Regions from separate parts of the Halomonas sp. AOP13-D3-9 genome, predicted to be linked through region 2. Evidence: predicted binding sites of a transcription regulator. Region 2 holds the regulator's gene; each other region holds the start of a gene.
The links. The regulator LexA, encoded in region 2, represses DNA repair genes until DNA is damaged. The targets are predictions, from matches to a motif close to TACTGTNTANNTANACAGTA.
Positions count from the first base shown of each region.

Region 1 (4,226 bases), on a different contig from region 2:
GTCACACCGACGTAACACAGTCTGCGTTCCTCTTCGAGCCTGCCCGGTTCCTCAATGGACATCTTATGAGGAAACAGCCCCTCTTCGACACCGGCAATAAACACCACGGGGAACTCCAGACCTTTGGCGGAGTGCAGCGTCATTAGCTGTACACTGTCCTCAAACTCTTCGGCCTCGTGGTCGCCAGCGTTAAGCGCGGCTTCTGAGAGAAACGCTTCCAGCGCTGCCATGCCTTCGCCCGCTTCGGGGGCTTCAAACACATCGCCCTGGGTAAAGGCGCGGGCAGCAGTGACCAGCTCTTCCAGGTTTTCCACCCGCGCCTGGCCTTTCTCGCCGCGCTCACTCTTGTGGTGCTCTATCAAGCCGGTATGCACGGTAACGTGATCGATAATCTCGTGCAGCGCCATGCCGGAAGCATCGTTATCGAGCTGCTCAATCAGGTTGGCAAAGGTTTGCACCGCATTGGCCGCGCGGCCTTTCAAGGTGCCATCGTTAATCGCATCGTGGAGCGCCTGCCACAGCTGAATGCCTTGTTCACGGGCGCGCAGGCGAACAATCTCCACGGTGCGGGTGCCGATGCCACGGGTGGGCACATTGATCACCCGCTCCAGCGAGGCGTCATCATCGCGGTTGAGCATCAGGCGCAGGTAGGCCAGGGCATTTTTAATTTCCAGGCGCTCGTAGAAGCGGTGACCGCCGTAAATACGGTAGGGCATGCCTTGGCGAATCAGCGTCTCTTCCATCAGCCGGGACTGGGCGTTTGAGCGGTAAAGAATGGCGATATCGCGGCGGTTAAAGCCTTCGTCGACCTTCTCCTTGATGGTGTCGACGATATAGCGCGCTTCTTCCAGGTCGTTAAACCCTGCGTAAATCGAGATCGGCTCGCCTTCGATGCCGTCGGTCCACAGGTTTTTACCCATCCGCTCGCTGTTGTGGCTGATCAGCGTATTGGCGGCTTCCAGAATGGCGCTGGTGGAGCGATAGTTCTGCTCAAGCCGCACGGTATGGGTCTGCGGGAACTCCTGCTCAAAGCGGCTGATGTTCTCTACTTTGGCACCGCGCCAGCCGTAGATCGACTGGTCGTCATCACCCACCGCGGTCATCGGCGTCTTCATGCCGGTAAGCAGCTTTAGCCAGGCGTATTGCAGGGTATTGGTATCCTGAAATTCATCCACTAGCACGTGGCCAAAGCGCTCTTGGTAGTGTTTTAGCAACGCGGGGTTGTCGCGCAGTAGTTCCAGGCTTCTCAGCAGCAGTTCACCGAAATCGACCAGGCCGCCGCGCTCACAGGTGAGCTGGTAGCGCTCGTAGAGCTCGACCATCTGGCCCATGTAGGCATCGCCATCGACATTGACCTGATGCGGACGCAGCCCCTCTTCTTTACAGCCGGAAATAAAGTGCTGCACTTGGCGTGGCGGGTAGCGTTCGTCGTCGATGGAGTAGTCTTTCAGCAGCCGTTTAACCAGGCGTAGTTGGTCGTCGGAGTCGATAATCTGGAAGTGCTGAGGGAGTCTTGCATCCTGCCAGTGGGTGCGCAGCAGACGGTGGGCGATGGAGTGAAAGGTGCCCACCCATACATGGCGCATCGAGATGCTAAGCAGTGCCTCAAGGCGGGTGCGCATCTCTTTGGCGGCTTTGTTGGTAAAGGTCACTGCCAGCAGGGCATAAGGGGACAGCCCTTCCGCCTGCATCAGCCAGGCGATGCGATGAACCAGCACGCGGGTTTTACCGGAGCCTGCGCCTGCGAGCACCAACAGATTACCTTGAGGGGCGCTCACTGCTTCGCGCTGGGCGGAGTTGAGCTGATCGAGAATCGCCGTGACGTCGTCCATAGTAGCCGCTGCCGGATCAAAAAATAGGCGGCTAGTCTAGCACAGCCAGCGAACTGGCTGTGTATACAGGTACGGCAATCTTCTCGCCTCTGTGCGAGGGCAGGTTTCCGCGAGGGCGCTGTGAACCCATCCATGGGCGCTACTTTTGACATCCCTGTCAAAAGACCCTCGCTTCAACCTGCCCTCGACCCGTTTATCCAAAACTTATAGGCAAAGACTAAGACTCTTCAGGAAAGCGCAGCGTATTAAGGCTCTTTTTAACTGCTTTGAGCTGCTCGGCGAGTTTCGGCCCGCGGGTTTTGGCCACGCCGACGGCAAGTACGTCAATCAACACTAGATGGGCAATGCGCGAGCTAAGCGGGGTGTAAATCTCGGTGTCTTCATGGACATCGATATATAGCGGCAGGCTAACCTCTTCGGCGAGCGGTGAGCCGCTGGGGCACAGGCCAATGACTGTCGCGCCCGCTTCACGAGCCAGGCGCACACTGGCGACTAATGCTTTGGTACGGCCTGTTTGTGAAATTGCCACCACCACGTCGCCATCATTCAACGTCACTGCCGACATATTCTGCATATGTGGGTCGGCGTAGGCGGAGGTGGAAATCTGCAGGCGGAAAAACTTGTGCTGGGCATCAAAGGCTACAGCACCAGAGGCACCAAAGCCGTAGAACTCAACCCGGTTGGCCATCGCCAGGGCGTTAACTGCACGGCCCAGGGCGTCGTTATCCAGCCGGTCGCGCACTGAGAGCAGCGTGCCCACGGTCGAGTCAAAAATACTGTGGGAAAACTCAGCGACCGAGTCGCTGTCGTTCATGGAGAACTGCGCGAACTGACTGCCGCTGGCCAGCATTTGCGCCAGTTGTAGCTTGAAGTCCTGAAAGCCATTGCACCCCAGCGCACGGCAAAAGCGCACCACGGTAGGTTCGCTAACGGTGGCTTCGGTGGCTAGATCCACAATACGCATGTGGATAACCTCTTCCGGGTTGCGCAGTACAAACCGCGCCACTTTTTGCTCGGAGCGTCGAAAGTGCTCCATGCGGCGTCTCATTTCATCGAACAGGGCGCGACTCACGTTCAGCTCCTTGGGTGCTCAACCAACAGGTATTCAACAGTACGCCAATATGCGTACGTTTAAAACGATCGTTTCTATTTGTCTGCTCATTGTTATGCTTTGCGCATGCTTGCATGCGGGTGATCACAGTATGCCTCAATGGGTGAATAGGGCCACAAACTATTCGGCGGTGATTCGTTAGCGTTTATAGGTCGCTTGGCAGTTTTTTTAAGATTGGTCATCATTTTGTCAAGTAGGTTATAGTAATAATTGAAGTGCCGCACTGCATCATAACAGTCGTCACGGATGCAGGTGGACGGAGGCATATTCATCTGGAGGAACGTCGATTATGAGAAACGTCGAACGAATCACCTCGGTTAAAAGCGAATTGCTCGACATCTTTATGAGTATGGAAGTGGATGAGCACGCTCAACGCCAGCGCAGCGCTGCCCAACGCAGCTTAAGAGCGCGGCGGGGTATTGAGCTTCATCGTGAGTTTCAGAAGTTATCGCGGGATATCGCCCCCTTGCCCGATGAAGATCGGCAAGAGAGCGAATTGCACTAACATTATCTGTGTGGAACTACGCTGCCCTGCCTGTTAGCAGGGCCGTGGCGGTAATCTAAGCGTGAGCTTAGATTAGCCCTGTCACGAACACGGCAATAACGCCAGCGGGCGCTACATAGCGTGCGATGATGTTCCATACACTCTTGCCGGTCGCTGAAAGGCCCAGCTCGTCTTCCACGTTGTTGCGCTCCAAGCACCAGGCGGTGAATAGAATCGCCCCCAGCCCTGTCAGCGGTAGCATAATTTTGCTGGTTAGCGTGTCGAGTAAATCGAACACGCCTAATCCAAACAGCAGCGGTTCGCTCCACACGTTAAACGATAGCAGCGCCGCAATACCCAACAACCAAGCGCCCACACCGGCCACAACGGTAGCCATGACACGGCTTAGCGGCGTGCGCTCTTCAATGAATTCCACCACGGGTTCAAGCAGTGAAATGGCCGACGTTAATGCCGCAAACGTCAGCAGCAAGAAGAACATCAACCCCAAAATCGTTCCGCCCCCCATGTTGCCAAAGGCCAGCGGCAGGGTGACGAAAATCAAACCCGGGCCCGAAGCGACATCCAAGCTATTCGCAAAGACGATCGGGAAGATGGCTAAACCCGCGCCTAATGCGATCACGGTATCCATAATGATGACCGTGCGGGCGGTTTGTAGCAGGTTGATGTCTTTGCCCAGGTAAGAGCCGTAAGCCATCATGATGCCCATGCCCAGCGAGAGCGTGAAAAAGGCATGGCCCAGGGCGGCGAGTACGGTTTCTGCGGTCAGCTTGCTCCAGTC
Region 1 is NZ_JBQSYH010000004.1:169,424-173,649, forward strand. It holds gene uvrD (DNA helicase II) at 1-1,832, opposite strand, end outside; gene hexR (transcriptional regulator HexR) at 2,050-2,904, opposite strand; gene ACT3UM_RS05990 (PA3496 family putative envelope integrity protein) at 3,233-3,448, shown strand; gene ACT3UM_RS05995 (sodium-dependent transporter) at 3,516-4,226, opposite strand, start outside.
Region 1: uvrD (DNA helicase II) is a predicted target of LexA. The motif match lies at 1,884-1,903, and genes of this name have one in related genera.

Region 2 (4,226 bases):
GCCGCAATCGACGGCTATCCAGTGATCGTCGTAGCCGTATAGCGTTAGATTCATTCCAATCTCACCGCATCCCCCCAGCGGCAACATGCGCAGCGGTGGACGACGACGGGGACGAATTTGAACGCGTGGTGAATGCATCTGTTATGAAAAACCTAAAAAGTAGTGACTTAACTATACGGGAAGGCAGGGGCGGCTAACAATCTTCCATGCCCTTCCGATACACTATGCGACCTAAGCCGCTGGTTTGTCATAATTAACTTAGCAATAGGTCAAGAGTAGCTCACATGTCTCATTATTATCGTTTAGTGGTTTCCTGTCCTGACCGGGTGGGGATTGTTGCACGGGTATCGAGCTTTATTGCCCAGCAGGGCGGCTCCATTACCGAAGCCAGCCAGCACTCCGATTTAGAAACCGGCTGCTTTTTTATGCGCTACGAAATTCTGGCGGATTCGGTCGGTATGTCGGTGGAAGCCCTGCGCGCGGCGTTCGAGCCGGTGGCCAGCGAATTCAATATGCAGTGGTCCCTGGTGGATACCCAGCTGCGTCGGCGTGTGGTGCTGATGGTGTCGCGGGAGTCACACTGCTTGGTCGATCTACTTTACCGCTGGCAGGCGGGTGAGCTGGATTGCGATATTGTCGGTGTTATCTCCAACCATGACGATATGCGTTCGCTGACCGAGTGGTACGGCATTCCTTACCACCACGTCCCGGTAGACCCGGATAATAAGCAAACGTCGTTTGCCAAGGTGCAGGCCGAAATCGATAGCGCTCGCGCTGACTGCGTGGTGCTGGCGCGCTATATGCAAATACTGCCCCCCGAGCTGTGCGCGCGCTATGCGGGAAGAGTGATCAATATTCATCACAGCTTTTTGCCCTCCTTTGCCGGGGCAAAACCCTACCACCAGGCATACCAGCGGGGCGTTAAGCTGATAGGTGCTACTTGCCACTACGTGACCGAGGAACTCGACGCAGGCCCCATCATCGAACAGGATATTCATCGCGTAAGCCACTGCCATACGCCCACTGACTTAGTACGTTTTGGCCGTGACGTTGAAAAAGCCGTACTTGCTCGCGGTTTGCGCTGGCACTTAGAGGATCGCGTGCTGGTCCACGGTAATAAGACAGTGGTCTTTAGTTAACCCTCATCAACCTGAGAGGCCGCCATGTCGTTTGCGCAAAGTGTATTAGCACCCTGGGCGCTGCTGCTCACCTGGCTACTCTCGTTAGCAGTGATCGCGTGGGCACTTTGGGGGCGGCCCTGGCAGGTGTTAATAGCGGATACCGCGCTTCAGCACCGCTGGCTGGGCGCCACGCTGGCGGTGATGCTGATGTGGCAGCTGCGTGCGCAGGCGGTTGATTGGCTAACGTTGCACCTTGTTTTCACGGTTTTAATGACACTCGTTTTTAAAGCGCCATTGGCGCTGATTAGCAACGTGCTGATTAATATCGCCATGGTGGTAATTGGGCGCAATGAATGGCTGCTGCTGGGGGCAAACGTGCTGGTTACCGGTGTCGTCCCGGCGGCCGTCATTGGCGCGGTATGGCGGCTGGTAGATCGCCGCCTGCCGGATAACCTGATGGTGTTTTTGTTTGCCTGCGGCTTTTTTGGCGCGGCGCTGGCAACGCTGGGAGGAGGGCTGGCAGCGGTGCTGCTGATCATCGTTGCGGGGACTGACCCTGAGGCGGTTTATCTCGCCCAGGAGTATGCGCGCTTCTTACCGCTGTTAATGCCTTCAGAGGCGTTTATCACCGGCATGCTGCTGAGTATTATGCTGGTTTATCACCCTCATTGGGTGGCCACCTTCAATGACCACCGCTATATCGATCTACAGTAGGGGTGGCTAGGGGCGGCGGCTAACCGAGTGCCTGGCCGTTGCCGCCACGAATCACACCAACGCCGACGCCTTCGATATCGAGCGACTGGGAGCGCAGGTCGATTTCAATGGGCGCAAAATCAGGGTTCTCTGCAAACAGCGTTACCTGGTGGCCCTGGCGTTTAAAGCGTTTAACCGTTACTTCATCCTCCAGTCGGGCAACCACAATCTGGCCATCGCGAACCCGATCGGTGCGATGAACTGCCAGTAAATCGCCTTCCAAAATGCCAATGTCCTTCATGGAAAGGCCGCGCACGCGCAGCAAGTAATCGGCTTTGGGGGTAAAGTACTCGGCGGGTAGCGGGCAGTAACGGTCAATATGTTCAGCGGCCAAAATGGGGCTGCCTGCGGCCACTTCACCGATCACGGGTAGGCCCGTTGGCAGCGTTTCAACGTTGGCTGCGGGTAAGGCGGTGGCAGCACTCTCCATGACTTCTTGCGGTTCCTGGTTGGGCAGGCGGATACCGCGAGAAGTGTTGCGAATAATGCGAATAACGCCTTTGCGTTCCAGCGCGCGCAGGTGCTCTTCGGCCGCGTTGGGGGAGCGGAAGCCAAGCGCCTTGGCAATTTCGGCGCGGGTAGGAGGGTAGCCAAATTCGCCCATCGTTTTAACGATAAAATCGAACACGTGCTGTTGGCGAGCGGTTAGCGGACGCGACATACCAGACTCCATAAATAGTGAATAGACAGTAACAAATTAAATGGCAACTTAATCAATCAGTGGTTAAGTATACAGTATGTTCCTCTGTCCAGTATATGCCTTGTCAGTGGCTATCTTCGATGTCTATGCAATTTTTCTAATCGTTTGAAACTAAGCTTCTGCTTATTTAACGGGCTGTATTTTGTTAATAAATCAAGCGTTGAGACCGCCATGGTTATGGCATAGTATTTTGCTATGTTTTAAACACCTGTTTCCCTGGAGAGCGACATGGCTCAATCTGATACGGTGACCCGTATACTCGATACTGCCGAGGTGCTGTTTGCAGAGCGGGGTTTTGCCGAAACTTCGCTGCGCAACATCACTAGCAAAGCGCGCGTCAATTTAGCCGCTGTGAATTACCATTTTGGCTCCAAAAAAGCTTTGATTCAGGCCGTCTTTGCCCGCTATTTGGATCCCTTCTCCCAGCGTTTTCACACCGCCCTTGATGAGCTGGAAGGACAGCATGCTGGGCGGGTTATTGAGCTTGAAACCCTGCTCGAAACCATGGCAACCACCGTTCTTGCAGTGCCCGCTGAACGCAATAGTTTAAAAGTGTTTATGCGCTTGCTCGGCCTTGCCTACAGCCAGGCACAGGGGCATCTTAGGCGCTATATCCAGCAAGAGTATGGCGATGTGTTTACCCGCTTCACCGAGCTGGTGCGACAAGCCACGCCGGACCTACCTGACGCGGAGCGCTTTTGGCGGCTACACTTTATGCTTGGCACGGTAATATTTACCCTGTCCGGCCTTGATGCACTGCGTGATATCGCTGAAAAAGATTATCACGAACAGGTTTCAGTACGTGATTTAGTCAAGCGATTGCTGCCGGTCGTTGTGGCGGCCATGAATGCACCGTTACCGCTCGCCCTTGAAGAAGCCAAGCCAGAAGAAGGAAAACATGCGAACGCCTACGCTAGCTGAGCTACCCCCGGCTGAGAATATCTGGCTGGAGATTGATACTACCCAGCAGCTGCTGCGCTGCTGGCGAGGGCCGAAAGTGCTCCATGAGTGTGCGATCTCATCCGCTGCCGCCGGTGTCGGGGAGCGTAATGGTAGTGGTAAAACCCCCCACGGCTGGCACTATGTGCGCGCCGCCATTGGCGGTGATATGCCCGACAACGCAGTGTTTCGAGGCCGCCGCTGGACAGGCGAGACGTTTTCATCCGCGCTAGCCGAAGCGCATCCAGAGCGTGACTGGATTTTGACCCGCATTCTGTGGCTTTGCGGATTAGAAAAGGGCGTGAACCGCGGCGGTCAGGTGGACTCGCAACGGCGCTATATATACCTGCACGGCACACCGCCTGACGAACCCATGGGCGTTGCGGCCTCCCACGGCTGCATTCGTTTACGTAATAGTGATTTGCTAACCCTCTTTGCGCTCGCGTTACCGGGCACCCCGGTTTGGTTGCACGGCGGACGGCAATCCTTTGATTGATAAGTTTTTGACACCGCTAGACGATCGTCTAGAATCATCGCCCCTTTTCATGGACCTATCACGATGACTCAACCGTTAGGCCCGGTCATGCTTGACCTTGAAGGCCCAAAATTGACGGCGGCAGAAAAACGCCTGTTGCTGGAACCGACGGTAGGGGGCGTTATTCTATTTGCCCGCAATGTCGAAAATGGCTACCAGGTGCGCCAGCTGTGCAGCG
Region 2 is NZ_JBQSYH010000011.1:38,751-42,976, reverse strand. It holds gene ACT3UM_RS13395 (ribonuclease J) at 1-54, opposite strand, end outside; gene purU (formyltetrahydrofolate deformylase) at 285-1,139, shown strand; gene ACT3UM_RS13385 (energy-coupling factor ABC transporter permease) at 1,164-1,835, shown strand; gene lexA (transcriptional repressor LexA) at 1,855-2,535, opposite strand; gene ACT3UM_RS13375 (TetR/AcrR family transcriptional regulator) at 2,803-3,495, shown strand; gene ACT3UM_RS13370 (L,D-transpeptidase family protein) at 3,473-4,009, shown strand; gene nagZ (beta-N-acetylhexosaminidase) at 4,073-4,226, shown strand, end outside.

Region 3 (4,226 bases), on a different contig from region 2:
GGTGGGCGCTGGCTCGCGTGGAGCATTTCCCGTGCGTGGGCGAGTGTTTGGTCAGAAAGCGTCACGCCGCCCAGCATGCGCGCCAGTTCGCTGATGCGGCCCTGTTCGTCGAGCAGTGCCATTTGCGTCAAGGTGGTGTCGCGTTTCGCCTGTTTCTCGATATGCAGATGCTGGTGGGCCTGGGCTGCCACTTGCGGTAAGTGAGTCACGGTCATGACCTGGCCGTTTTCGCCCAGTTTGCGCAGCAGTTGGCCAACGATCTCTGCGGTAGCGCCCGAGATACCCACATCCACTTCGTCAAATACCAGGCTGGGCACCGTTGAGTGCGTCGCCGCGACGACTTGAATGGCGAGACTAATCCGCGACAATTCGCCGCCGGAAGCGACCTTGGTCAATGGGCGTGCAGGCTGGCCGGGGTTGGCGCTAATTAAAAACTGCACTCGGTCGAGGCCTTCCGGGGAGGGCGCGTCTTTGGCGGTGACTTCCACTTCAAAGCGTGCTTTACCCATAGCTAAAAAGCCCAGTTGCTGCTGTACCTCTTTGCCCAAACGAAGAGCGGCTTTTTGACGACGCTCGGTGAGTTTCTTCGCCTCTAGGCGATACGCTTCGCGTAGTACGCCTACCCGTGCACTGAGTGCCTCCAGGTCATTGCCACCCTCTTCGAGCTGAGCGACTTCTCGCTGTAGGTCGGCATGCAGGGCGCATAGCTCTTCAGGGGCAACGTGGTGCTTGCGGGCAATGCGATGGACGTCGGTCATGCGCTCTTCTACCCAGGCCAGCCGGTCGGGGTCTAATTCGGTGGTGCTGGCGAGGCGGTTGAGCTCGCTGGAGGCCTCTTCCACTTGAATGCGCGCATCGCTCAGCATGGCAAGCGTGTTGGCCAGGGTGCCTTTGTCACTTCCCGGCAGTGCGCTTAAATGAGCGAACGCCTGATTGAGTAAAGACAGCGCACCGCCCTCATCGCTGGCGCAGCAGTCGGCGGCAAACTGGGTTTCGCGCAGGGTCTCCTCCGCGTGAGCCAGGGTGTGCTGTTCTTCCTCAAGCGTGGTTAATTCCCCCTCCGCTAAAGCGAGCTGATCCAACTCCTCTACCTGATAGCGCAGCAGTTGGCGTTTGGCCTCTACTTCGCTGCCTTCTTCACTGAGCTTTTTCAACTGGCGGCGCGCATTGCGCCATGCGCGGAAGGTGACGGCTAATTGAGCGGTGGCATCGTTGAGGCCAGCGTAATCGTCCAGCAAGGCCAGGTGGGTCTCTTCGCGCATTAAAGCGTGATGAGCATGCTGGCCATGAATTTGAATCAGCTGCTCGCCGAGAGATTTGAGATCGGAAATCGTCGCGGGTTGGCCGTTAATCCACGCTTTGGAACGGCCGTTGGCGGTGACCACACGTCGCAGCAAACACTCTTCTGCTGGAAGTTCCCGGGCGGTCAGCCATTCGACGGCGGCGGGGAGGTGCTGAATGTCAAAACGTGCGGAGAGGTCGGTACGCTCGCGGCCGTGGCGCACGCTTCCGGCGTCGGCGCGCTCGCCCAGGCACAGCCCCAGGGCGCCTAACAGAATCGATTTGCCTGCCCCGGTTTCCCCGGTAATCGCGGTCATGCCGCCGGTTAAGTCGAGCTCTAAGTGATCGACAATGGCGAAATCTTGAATGGCTAGCTGAGTAAGCATGGCGCCTCCTGAGGCGGTTCAGCGCAGAAGCTGGATACTTATCCAATAGTTGTTGATTTATACAGTAGTTAATAACTCACTTCAATGCACCTCTTGAGATGGAATTTATGGCCCCCATATAGCGTGCATAGTTAGTTAAAGCGAGTGATTTAAAGGCTTACTTCTCTGCGCGCCGCCCGCGTGGCTGCGCCCTACTTTTTAGGAGCACAACATGGCGAAAGAACCGCAAACACCAATGGACGATGAGCTGGCCCGCCACGAGCAAGAAGCCGATGGCGCCGAGCAAGCGGCTGAGAAAGTCGCTGAAGAGCGCTTGATGGAGGGCGAGCTGGAAGGATTGATCAATGACGAAGAGCCCCTAGAAGGCAGTTCCGACAATCCTGAAGCGGAAATGCTGGCCGCCCAGGTGGGTGAATTAGAGCAGAGCTTGGCCGATGCCAAGGATCAAGCCCTGCGCGCCGCCGCGGAAGCACAAAATGTGCGTCGCCGCGCTGAGCAGGAAGCCGAGAAAGCGCGCAAGTTTGCCCTGGAGAAGTTTGTTAAAGAGCTGCTGCCGGTGGTGGATAGCCTGGAAAAAGCCCTTGAGACCATGGAAGAGGGGGCCTCGGAGGTTCACCGTGAAGGCGTCTCCATGACCTTGAAGATGCAGTTGGATGTGCTTAACAAATTCGGCGTTGAAAGCATTGAACCCCATGGCGAGCCCTTCGACCCGCAGGTGCATGAAGCCATGACCATGGTGCCTAACCCGGATCTTGACCCGAATACCGTGATGGACGTTATGCAGAAAGGCTATTTGCTCAATGGACGCCTAGTGCGCCCGGCCATGGTCGTAGTGAGTAAAAAAGCCGATTAAGCCACTGGCGACACAGAGTCTTAAATAAGAGTGTGAAAAAAAGCCCTTGAAATGTCAGCGGCGGCCCCCAAATAAAGGGCAACCCCGCGGGGAAACCCGCAGACAAGCTTTAAAAAATAAATTTCCAGTTTTGTAACAACCGAATTCGAGGTATTGCTATGGGACGTATAATTGGTATCGACCTGGGCACCACTAACTCTTGTGTGGCCGTGCTCGATGGTGACAGCGCTAAAGTCATTGAAAATGCTGAAGGCGGTCGCACAACGCCTTCTATCATCGCCTATACCGATGATGGTGAAACGCTGGTGGGTCAGGCCGCTAAACGCCAAGCCGTGACTAACCCAGAAAACACCCTGTACGCCATCAAGCGTCTGATTGGCCGTCGTTTTAAAGATGACGTTGTCCAAAAAGACATCAAAATGGTGCCGTACAAAATCAGCGAAGCCGACAACGGTGATGCCTGGGTTGAAGTAAAAGGCAAAAAAATGGCACCGCCGCAGGTAAGTGCGGAAGTGCTGAAGAAAATGAAGAAAACCGCCGAAGACTACCTGGGCGAAGCGGTGACCGAAGCGGTTATTACCGTACCGGCCTACTTCAACGACAGTCAGCGTCAGGCGACTAAAGACGCCGGCCGCATTGCCGGTCTAGACGTTAAGCGCATTATTAACGAGCCGACCGCTGCCGCACTGGCCTACGGTATGGACAAATCCCGCGGCGACAAAACCATCGCGGTTTATGACCTGGGTGGCGGTACTTTCGATATTTCGATCATCGAAATTGCTGATGTCGACGGCGAAACTCAGTTTGAAGTGTTGGCCACTAACGGCGACACCTTCCTGGGTGGCGAAGACTTTGACCTGGCGCTGATTAACTACCTGGTAGACCAGTTCAAGTCTGACAGCGGCATTGATCTTTCCGGTGACAACTTGGCCATGCAGCGTCTGAAAGAAGCCGCTGAGAAAGCCAAAATTGAGCTCTCCAGCGCTCAACAGACCGACGTGAATTTGCCCTACATCACTGCCGACAACACTGGCCCGAAACACCTTAACGTTAAGGTGACCCGTGCCAAGCTGGAGTCGCTGGTCGAAGAGCTGGTTCAGCGCTCGCTCGAGCCGTGCAAAATGGCGCTGAAAGACGCTGGCCTGTCCGCGTCTGAAATCGACGAAGTGATCCTGGTCGGTGGCCAGACACGTATGCCGATGGTGCAGAAGAAAGCCGCTGACTTCTTCGGTAAAGAAGCCCGCAAAGACGTTAACCCGGACGAAGCGGTTGCCGTGGGTGCAGCAATTCAGGGCGGCGTACTGGGTGGCGACGTTAAAGACGTACTGCTGCTCGACGTTACCCCGCTTACCCTGGGCATCGAAACCCTGGGTGGCATCATGACGCCGCTGATCGAGAAGAACACCACCATCCCGACCAAGAAGACCCAAACCTTCTCGACCGCGGATGACAACCAGACGGCGGTTACCATCCACGCCGTGCAGGGCGAGCGCAAGCAAGTCGCGCAGAATAAGTCGCTGGGTCGCTTTGACCTCGCCGACATTCCGCCCGCACCGCGCGGCGTACCGCAGATTGAAGTTGCCTTCGATCTGGATGCCAACGGTATTCTGAACGTTTCGGCGAAAGACAAGGCCACCGGCAAAGAGCAGTCCATCGTTATCAAGGCCTCTAGCGGCTTGTCGGAAGAAGAAGTTGAGCAGATGGTG
Region 3 is NZ_JBQSYH010000002.1:57,288-61,513, reverse strand. It holds gene recN (DNA repair protein RecN) at 1-1,667, opposite strand, end outside; gene grpE (nucleotide exchange factor GrpE) at 1,879-2,520, shown strand; gene dnaK (molecular chaperone DnaK) at 2,679-4,226, shown strand, end outside.
Region 3: recN (DNA repair protein RecN) is a predicted target of LexA. The motif match lies at 1,715-1,734, and genes of this name have one in related genera.